DNA from 3 places in the Promicromonospora aerolata genome. Region 3 is predicted to be linked to each of the others. Evidence: riboswitches for the same ligand, from Rfam matches in the RefSeq annotation. Region 3 holds a riboswitch; each other region holds the start of a gene.

The links. A riboswitch is a leader RNA that binds a small molecule or an ion and turns the genes downstream of it on or off. The one in region 3 is predicted to bind thiamine pyrophosphate.
Region 1: linked by a shared signal. The riboswitch ahead of thiC (phosphomethylpyrimidine synthase ThiC) and the one ahead of thiD (bifunctional hydroxymethylpyrimidine kinase/phosphomethylpyrimidine kinase) in region 3 are both predicted to bind thiamine pyrophosphate.
Region 2: linked by a shared signal. The riboswitch ahead of ACFSL2_RS18895 (thiamine ABC transporter substrate-binding protein) and the one ahead of thiD (bifunctional hydroxymethylpyrimidine kinase/phosphomethylpyrimidine kinase) in region 3 are both predicted to bind thiamine pyrophosphate.

Annotation. Positions count from the first base shown of each region.
Region 1 is NZ_JBHUHF010000001.1:3,070,138-3,073,402, reverse strand. Features, by position in the region: gene ACFSL2_RS13770 (ABC transporter ATP-binding protein) at 1-84, opposite strand, end outside; gene ACFSL2_RS13765 (C39 family peptidase) at 259-1,605, opposite strand; TPP riboswitch at 1,733-1,838, shown strand; gene thiC (phosphomethylpyrimidine synthase ThiC) at 1,833-3,265, shown strand, end outside.
Region 2 is NZ_JBHUHF010000001.1:4,243,674-4,246,938, forward strand. Features, by position in the region: gene ACFSL2_RS18880 (FAD-dependent oxidoreductase) at 1-289, opposite strand, end outside; gene ACFSL2_RS18885 (PAS and ANTAR domain-containing protein) at 474-1,250, shown strand; gene ACFSL2_RS18890 (DUF4235 domain-containing protein) at 1,277-1,558, opposite strand; TPP riboswitch at 1,596-1,700, shown strand; gene ACFSL2_RS18895 (thiamine ABC transporter substrate-binding protein) at 1,695-2,780, shown strand; gene ACFSL2_RS18900 (ABC transporter permease) at 2,756-3,265, shown strand, end outside.
Region 3 is NZ_JBHUHF010000001.1:1,866,840-1,870,104, forward strand. Features, by position in the region: gene ACFSL2_RS08475 (aldo/keto reductase) at 1-940, opposite strand, end outside; gene ACFSL2_RS08480 (TetR/AcrR family transcriptional regulator) at 1,064-1,657, shown strand; TPP riboswitch at 1,835-1,931, shown strand; gene thiD (bifunctional hydroxymethylpyrimidine kinase/phosphomethylpyrimidine kinase) at 1,921-2,805, shown strand; gene dxr (1-deoxy-D-xylulose-5-phosphate reductoisomerase) at 2,815-3,265, opposite strand, start outside.

The DNA of each region.
Region 1 (3,265 bases), 1.2 Mb from region 3:
CCCGGTCACCTTGCCCGGCCGTACCTCGAACGACAGGTCACGCACCGCCCAGGTGCGCCCGTACCGCTTTCCCAGTGACTGCACCTGAATACCCATCGACGACCTCCGGTCTGCGAACGACTTGCGTCGACGCTACGGAGCCGTCCTGGTGCGGCGATGCCACCCCTGGGTTGAACTCGTGCTCTCGTCGGGGTCGAGCTTGTCGAGGCCAGGCCTCGGCAAGCTCGACCAACGGAAGTACGACCGGCGCCTACGCCATCACCAGTTCGCGGTGACCCCCGGGAGGTTGCGCGGCAGCTTGACGTCCCTCGGGTGGTAGACGTACGTGATGCCGTCGGTCGAGGTCTGCCAGACACGTTCGAAGTTCTCCCGCGTGTACACCGAACGCACCGCCTCGTTGCTCGCCTTGTTCGGGTCGTTGATGACGGGGTCGCCGTCAGCGGTGAACCCGACCAGCGTGACGATGTGCCCGTTGGTGCCGTATCCGGCCTCCGGCATCTCTGCCTCCTCGAAGTTGATCGAGAGGATGAGCGGGATCCCGGCCTCGATGAACTTCTCGGCCTCCGCGAGGGAGCGCAGCCGGGTCACGAACGACTCCAGGCCGAACGTGCTCGCGTACGCCGCGTTGAAGGGCCAGTTGCCGGCGCCCTCGTACGCGTAGTCCCAGGTGTGCATGGCGGCGTAGTCGACCTGCGGGTCACCGTTCGGCGCCTCGATGCCCTCCAGCTCCTCGGCCGGGACCTCGAGTCCGTAGGAGTAGAGCACCATCGTGGACGACGTCGGCGAGCACCACACCTGACCGCCACCGCCGAACTCGGGGTACTCGCCGCGGTGGATGTTCTGGCTGTACCGCGGCACGTCGAGCTCGACCGCGCGCCCGAGCGTGAAGTCGGTCGTGCCCGAGTAGTGCGAGTCGGGCAGGTACTCGTTGGTCATCGTGCTCACCGTGTCCAGCCGCGGGGAGACCCGGGTGCCCTCCGGCCGGTACAGCGTGGCCCGGGTCTGGAACGCGTTCGGCTCGTGGCCGGACTTCGCGACGTAGGTGTCCGTGAAGAGGTACGCGTCGGCGTCGGTCTGGCCGTTCACGGACGTGCGGTGGATGTCGCCGACGCTGCCGTCGGCGGGTGCGAACTCGTCGCCCGACGCCCAGCGGCTCATCACGAACCACTTGGTCCACGTGCCGTCGGCCTTGCGGCCGCGGAACTCGATCTCCACCCAGGTGCCCGTGGGCGTGACGGCGTTCCACGAGCTCACGGACTCGTCGATCGGGTACTCCGTCTCGACCACCGGCGACGTCCACCTGCCCGTCTCGTAGGTGACGGGGGTGCCGTCACCGAACGGGTCGGTGTACTCCACGGTGTCGCCCGCGCTCCGCAGCACGAGCCCGCCCTTGGCACCCGGCCGCAGGTTCACGGAGCTGCCCGCGCGCAGCTCGCCATACCCGTCCCAGGTGGTCAGCGTGATCTGGTTGTCCGACGCCGTCGTGCCTGCCTCGGGCGCGCCCGTCGCCGGCACCGCACTCGCCACGATTCCTGCTTGCACCACGAGCGCTCCTGTCGCTGCCAGCGCGAACGCCCTCGTTCGCAGCTCTCTTCGGTTCGACATGCCTGCCTCCATGTCCCGGGCCCACTACTGGGTGGAGCGAGCCGTTGACCTTCCTTACCAGAACCGCGGCCGGGACAGAAGGGTTTACCCGCAGGTGATCGAGCCGCCGTCGGGTGCTAACGTCGTCGCGATCCCACGGGTGCCTCGCGCAGGGGCTGAGATCGGGCTGGACGGCCCGGGACCGTTGAACCTGTCCGGTTAACACCGGCGTAGGAAGCAGGAGTCTCATGATGGAGAACACCCAGTCCCGCATGCTCGCGTACGAGTACGACACCGCGCGGGACACGGCGCACGACGCCGAGCACCACCCGCAGCACGACGACGCCGGCCTGCGGGTGCCGGTCACCGAGATCACGCTGGCGCCGTCGCCCGACGGCACCCCGAACGAGCCAGTGCGGGTCTACCGCACGCAGGGACCGGGCTCCGACCCGGTGCGCGGGCTGCGGCCGGCCCGAGAACCCTGGGTCGTGGCCCGGGGGGACACGAAGGAGTACGACGGTCGCCGTCGTGACCTGACGGACGACGGCCGCGGCGCCGTCCGCCGGGGTGCCGCCTCTCAGGAATGGCAGGGCGAACGACGTCGGCCGCGCCGGGCCGTCCCCGGCCGGACCGTCACCCAGATGCACTACGCGCGCCAGGGCGTGATCACGCCGGAGATGCGGTTCGTCGCGGTGCGCGAGGGCTGCGACGTCGAGCTGGTGCGCAGCGAGGTGGCCGCCGGCCGGGCGATCATCCCGAACAACGTGAACCACCCGGAGTCGGAGCCGATGATCATCGGCCGGGCGTTCCTGGTGAAGGTCAACGCGAACATCGGCAACTCCGCCGTCCACAGCTCTATCGCGGAGGAGGTGGAAAAGCTCGAGTGGGCCACCAAGTGGGGCGCCGACACCGTCATGGACCTGTCCACCGGTGACGACATCCACACCACCCGGGAATGGCTCCTGCGGAACTCGCCGGTGCCGATCGGCACGGTGCCGATCTACCAGGCCCTGGAGAAGGTGAACGGCGACGCGAGCGCGCTGACCTGGGAGGTCTACCGGGACACCGTGATCGAGCAGTGCGAGCAGGGCGTCGACTACATGACCGTGCATGCCGGCGTGCTGCTGCGGTACGTGCCCCTCACCGCGGACCGCGTCACCGGCATCGTCTCGCGCGGCGGGTCGATCCTCGCCGGCTGGTGCCTGGCCCACCACCAGGAGAACTTCCTCTACACCCACTTCGACGAGCTCTGCGAGATCTTCGCGGCCTACGACGTCGCGTTCTCCCTGGGCGACGGGCTGCGCCCGGGATCGCTCGCCGACGCGAACGACGAGGCCCAGTTCGCCGAGCTCGACACGCTCGCCGAGCTGACGAAGCGCGCCTGGGAGCACGACGTCCAGGTCATGGTCGAAGGACCCGGACACGTCCCCTTCCACCTGGTGCGCGAGAACGTGGAGCGGCAGCAGGAGCTCTGCGACGGGGCGCCGTTCTACACGCTCGGCCCGCTCGTGACCGACATCGCGCCCGGGTACGACCACATCACCTCGGCCATCGGCGCCACCGAGATCGCCCGGTACGGCACCGCGATGCTCTGCTACGTCACGCCCAAGGAGCACCTGGGCCTGCCGGACCGGGACGACGTGCGCACCGGCGTGGTCACCTACAAGATCGCGGCGCACGC
Region 2 (3,265 bases), 2.4 Mb from region 3:
GGACGACGTCGTCCCCGTACCGGGCGACCTGCGCGAGCCGCGTGCCCTGCAGCACCGACAGCTTGCCGGTCGAGCGAGCCGTGGTGGTGGTGCGCGCGGTGCCGGCGTCGAGCACCACGACGTTCGCCCCGCCGTCGGCCAGCAGCTGTGCCGTGACGACGCCGGTGAGCCCGGCGCCGACCACCGCGACGTCGGTGCGCAGCGGGCCCGCGGCCAGGAGGCTCGCCGTGCTCGTGCTCGGGCCCGTGGCGTCCGGCTCCGTCGCCTGGTCGTGGGGAGTCTCGCTCACGGTGCACCTCCGGGTGCCGGTCGGTCGCTGCGGGCGACTTCAGGCTGGCACGAGGGGCGGGCACTCGCAGCGTGCCGGCGCCGCGACTGCTCCCTCCGGCTGTCGAAGGAGGAGAACCGCTCTACAATCGATGCCGCGGAGTCATGAAGCGGCTCTCAGTCCACACCGGATCTGGGAGGTTGAGATGTCCTCTTTCAAGCAGCCCGCGCTCAGTGTGGTGGACGGCTCCGGAGGCGATGCGCCAGCACCGTCCCCGAGCTTCTCGGCGGGGGATCTGGCACATGCTCTGGGCCTCGGCACCAATCTGCTGGTCGGCCGCTTCCGCGTCGACCTGATGTCGGGCAGCTGGTGGTGGTCCGACGAGATCTACACCATGCACGGTTGGAAGCGGCACGAGGTGGAGCCCTGTCTCGAGGCGCTCCGCTCGCGCAAGCATCCGGACGACCGGAGCCGGATCGTCCGGGCCGCCGCCGAGGCGATGCGGGAGGGTCGGCCGTTCGCCTGCTCCCACCGCATCGTGGACCGCAAGGGTCGTACGCGGTCGGTGGTCGTGATCGGTCAGGGCCTGCGTGGTGGCCCGGACCAGGCACCGGAGCTGGTCGGTTACGTCGTGGACGCCACACCGGTCCAGAAGGAGGCGCTGACCCGCCGGTCGGAGGGCGTGGTGACCCGGGCGTTCGTGAGCCAGGCCGTGATCGAGCAGGCCAAGGGGGTCGTCATGGCGGTGCGCGGGGTCGACGACGAGACTGCCGGTCACCTGCTGCTCGAAGCCGCGAACCGCGTGAGCATCCCGTTGCGCCTCGCGGCGGACCAGGTCATGACCAGGCTGCACGCCGAGTCCGAGGAACCCGGCATCACGCAGGCAGCGCTGACGCGTGCGCTCGACGGTGTCGAGCCCGTGGGCCGACCGCGCGGGCACGACCCGTTGCTCACCCGGCGGCCACGCAAGGTGGCCGGCTGAACCGGATCCGGGCCTGGGCCGGCCGGCTAGTGCGCTGAGCGGCGGGCGGCGATCCGCAGGGCGGCCTTCGACGCGCCCTTCGCCGCCAGCCGCTTGGCGAACACCGCCGTGCCGGCGGCGACCGCCGCGAACACGGTGGCCTGCACCAGGTCCAGTTCCGGGTCGTCCGGCTTGTTGGGTGCGTCGTTGCCGGTCACGCCCTTCCAGATCATGCTGACCGCCTTTTGCGCGACCCAGCCGGCCGCGAGCGTCAGGGCGAGAGTGCCGACCTTCTCGGCGAGTGTCTGTTCCGTCTCAATCTGGGCCACCTTCACACCGTAGCCCCCGATGGGCCAGTAGGCTGCCTGGAAACGACAGGGGAGCGCCTCCCGGCGCTGAGAGTGCGGAAAACCGCAGACCCTTGAACCTGATCCGGGTCACACCGGCGGAGGAAGTCGAGGCACGATGTTGCGTCTTTCCGGTGCCCACGCGGGCACCCACCATGCTGGACCGGTCGCCGGGCTGCTCGCCGTGGCGCTCCTGCTCGCCGGGTGCGGCAGCTCCGGGTCCGGCGGTTCCGAGACCGGTTCGGGCGACCCGTCCGCGTCCGGCACCGTGACCCTCGTGACCCACGACTCCTGGGCGCTCGACGAGAAGCTCGTCGACCGGTTCGAGCAGGAGTCCGGTCTGACCCTCGAGGTCAGCGCGGCGGGCGACGCCGGAACCCTGGTGAACCAGCTGGTGCTCACCCAGGACGCCCCGCTCGGCGACGCCGTGTTCGGCATCGACAACACCTTCGCCTCCCGTGCGCTGGAGGCCGACGTGGTCGAGGAGTACACACCCACGGGGCTGCCCGACGGCGCCGAGCAGCTCGGTGGGGCACTCACCCCGATCGACCAGGGCGACGTCTGCGTGAACGCGGACGAGGCCTGGTTCGAGAAGTCCGACCTCGAGGTGCCGAAGACCCTGGACGACCTCGCGGACCCGAAGTACCGCGACCTGCTCGTGGTGACCAACCCGGCCACGTCCTCCCCCGGGCTCGCGTTCCTGCTGGCGACGATCGGCGCGTTCGGCGAGGACGGGTTCGAGAGCTACTGGACGTCGCTCGTGGACAACGGCGTCAAGGTCGCCGACTCCTGGGAGGACGCGTACTACGTGGACTTCTCGGGTGCGGGGGAGGGCGGCGAGCGCCCGCTCGCGCTGTCGTACGCGACGTCCCCCGCGTTCACGGTGAGCGAGGACGGCTCGGAGTCGACCACCAGCGCTCTGCTGGAGACGTGCTTCCGGCAGGTGGAGTACGCCGGCGTGCTCACCGGGTCCGATAATCCCGAGGGTGCGCGCGAGCTGGTCGACTTCCTGCTGACCGAGGACGTCCAGTCCGCACTGCCCGAGTCGATGTACATGTACCCGGCCGACCCGTCGGTGCAGCTGCCTGCCGACTGGAAGAAGTTCGCGCCCCAGGCCGACGCGCCGTTCGAGGTGGAGCCCACCGAGGTGAGCGAGCACCGCGACGAGTGGATCGAGCGGTGGACCGAGACAGTGCTCGGTTGAGCCGGCGCGGCACCACGGGCTCCGCACCGCTCCTCTGGGCGGTGGCGGTCGCGGTCCCGCTCGGCTTCCTCGGGACCTTCTTCGCCTGGCCTGTCATCGCGCTCGTGGTCCGCGGCTTCCTGCCCGACGGCATGCTCGACCTCACCGGGTTCACCGAGGTGCTCCTCCGGCCGCGCACGTGGCAGCTCGTCCGCTTCACGCTGACCCAGGCGGTGCTCGGCACCGCCTTCTCCGTCCTGCTGGGTCTGCCGCTCGCCTACCTGCTGTACCGGCGGTCGTTCCCCGGACGCAGCCTGGTGCGGGGGCTCGTGACCGTACCGTTCGTGCTGCCCGCCGTCGTGGTCGGCGTCGCGTTCCGCACCCTGTTCGCACCCGGCGGCACCCTCGGGTTCCTCGGCCTCGAGGAGTCGCTGGCCGGGATCGTCGTCGCGCTCGTCTTCTTCAACGTGTCGGTGGTGGTACGCACCGTCGGCGGGCTCTGGGAG
Region 3 (3,265 bases):
CGTCGGTGCCCGGCGGGACGATGGCGTCGATCCGGTCGAGGAGCTCGTCGCTCAGGGCCACCTCGACGCCCGCGAGCGCGCTGTCGAGGTGCTCCATGGTGCGCGGGCCGATGATCGCGGAGGTGACGCCGGGGTGGGCGATGGCGAACGCCATGGCAAGGTGGTTCAGGGGCACTCCGGCCTCCTGGGCGACCGGGATGAGCTGTTCCACGACGTCGAGGCGGTGCTCGTCGCGCAGGTGCTCGAACCCGTACTGCGCGCGGTGCGTGTCGTTGGCCTGACCCCTGCGGTACCGACCGGTGAGCAGCCCGCCGGCCAGCGGGCTCCAGACCAGGGCGCCCATGCCGTACTGCTGGGCGACGGGCAGCACGTCCCGCTCGATGCCGCGGTTCAGGATGGAGTACGGCGGCTGCTCCGAGCGGAAGCGCTCCAGCCCGCGCCGCTCGGCCACCCACTGCGCCTCGACGATGTCGGCGGCCGGCATGGTGGACGAGCCGATGGCCCGCACCTTGCCGGAGTTGATGAGGTAGGTCAGCGCCGCCAGCGTGTCCTCGACGTCGGTCTCGGGGTCGGGCCGGTGGATCTGGTAGAGGTCGATGTGGTCGGTGCCCAGGCGGCGCAAGGAGTTCTCGACCTCGGCAATGATCCAGCGGCGGGAGTTGCCGCGGTGGTTGGGGTCGTCGCTCATGGGCAGGTGCACCTTCGTGGCCAGCACCACGTCGTCGCGCCGGCCCTTGAGCGCCTTGCCCACGATCTCCTCGGACTCGCCGTGCGAGTAGGCGTCGGCCGTGTCGATGACGTTGATCCCGGCGTCGAGGGCCTTGTGGATGATCTTGATCGAGGCGTCGTGGTCGGTGTTGCCCACGGCGCCGAACATCATCGCGCCGAGCGCGTAGGGGCTGACCTTGATTCCGGTGCGCCCGAGGTTGCGGTACTGCATGGAGTCCTCCTGGGGTTCGAGGTCTGGTGAGCGCATGCGCGATGTCGTAGACTCGACCTAAGCGGAACGCTCTTCCAGAAACTATATGGAAAGCCTTTCCGGATAGCAAGGGATCGGAGCGAAGTGACCCAGAACACAGCGCCGCGGCCGCGGCGCGCCGACGCGCGGCGCAACGTCGACGCACTGCTGGACGCGGCCAAGGCCGCCTTCGGCACGTCCGGCGTGGACGCGCCGGCCAAGGAGATCGCCGACCTGGCGGGCGTCGGGGTGGGCACGCTGTACCGGCACTTCCCCAAGCGCTCCGACCTGGTCAAGGCCGTGTTCCAGCACGAGGTCGACGCCTGCGCGGACGCCGCCCCGGCCCTCGCCGAGGTGCACGAGCCGGTCGAGGCGCTCGAGAAGTGGCTGCACCGGTACACGGAGTTCCTGGTCACCAAGCGCGGGCTCGCGTCGTCCCTGCACTCGGGCGACCCCGCGTTCGACGCCCTTCCCGCCTACTTCCTCGGGCGGCTGGGCCCGGCGCTCGGCTCGCTGCTCGACGCCGCGACGAAGTCCGGCGAGATCCGCGCCGTGGCCAGCCCTAAGGACCTCCTGTACGCGGTCTCGAAGCTGTCCCTGCCCATGGAGGACGAGGAGCCGGGCCACGGCCGGCGCATGCTCGATCTACTGGTCGACGGGCTGCAGCACGGTGCGGGCTCGAGCCCGTCCGGCTCCTGAACGGCGGACTGCGGCTGAACGGCGGACTGCGGCTGAACGGCGGACTGCGGCTGAACGGCGGACTGCGGCCCTGACTCGCCGTACCGAGTACCGCGAGTCAGGGCCGCAGTCCCCGTGCCCTACCGCCCCCTCGACCCGGACACGTTCCGCACACCACCGTCCCGGCCCTAGGGTGGGTCCGTTGGCGCGGGGCGCCGGGCGACAGCCTGGCTGAGAAGCACCCGTGGAACCTGATCTAGGTAGTGCTAGCGAAGGGACGCCTCATGGGCTCTGCTCTGCCCCACGCCGTCGTACGGACCCGCCCGCCCGGTCATCCGGTCGTGGCGCTGACGATCGCCGGTTCCGACCCCTCCGGCGGGGCCGGGATCCAGGCCGACCTGAAGACCTTCGCGGCACTCGGCGGCTACGGCTGTGCGGTGCTCACGGGCCTGACGGCGCAGTCCACGACCGGGGTGGCACGCGTCATGCCCGTGCCCGGCGACATGGTGACCGCGCAGCTGGCGACCCTGTTCGCCGACGTGGCGGTGGACGCGGTGAAGATCGGCATGACGACGGACGCCGTGGTGGCCCGGGCGATCGCGGCGGCCCTGCGCGAGCTGCGGTCCGCCGGGCCCGCGCCGTACGTGGTGCTCGACCCGGTGATGGTCTCGACGTCGGGCCACCGGCTCCTCGCGCCCGACGCCGAGGCGGTGCTGCGCGACGAGCTGCTCCCCCTGGCCGACCTGGTCACGCCCAACCTGCCCGAGGCAGCCGTGCTGCTCGGCGTCGAGCAGGCGAGGGACGCCACGGAGGCCGCCGACCAGGCACGCACGCTGCTCAAGCTCGGGGCCCGGCTCGCCCTGGTGAAGGGTGGGCACTTCGGCTCCGCCGAGTCGGTGGACCACCTCGCGGCGCCGGACGGCGTCGTCGCCCTGGCCGCGCCCCGGATCGCCACCAGGAACACCCACGGCACCGGCTGCACGCTCAGCTCGGCGTGCGCCGTCCTGCGGCCGCGGTACGACACGTGGGAACCCGCGGTACGCGCCGCGAAGGACTACCTGACCGGGGCCCTCCGTGCCGCCGACGACCTGGTCATCGGCGGTACCGGCACGGCGCCGGGCCCGTGGGACGGGCACGGCCCGGTCAACCACTCCCACGCCGCCCGGTGAGTACCGGACTCAGCGGGCGGCGCTGAGGACCTCCTGCGCACGGCGACGCGCCCAGGCGTCGGCCTCCAGCACTCCCTCGACCGACGAGGCGTCGCCCGCTCCGGTCGACGCGTGCTCCTCCACGACGGCGGCCACGGTGTCGACGATGTCGAGGAACCCGATGGCACCGTCGTGGAACGCGTCCACGCACACCTCGTTCGCCGCGTTGTAGACGGCCGGGTGGGTGCCGCCCGCCGCACCCACCTGCCGGGCCAGACGGACGGCCGGAAAGGCCTCGTCGTCCAGGGGGGTGAACTCCCAGGTGGCGGCCTTGGTCCAGTCGATCGCCACGTCGACGTCCGGCAGCCGGTCCGGCCAGGACAGGCCGAGCGCGATCGGCACCAGCATCCGCGGCGGCCCCGCCTGCGCGATGGTGGAGCCGTCGGCGAACTCGACCATCGAGTGGATCATCTGCTGCGGG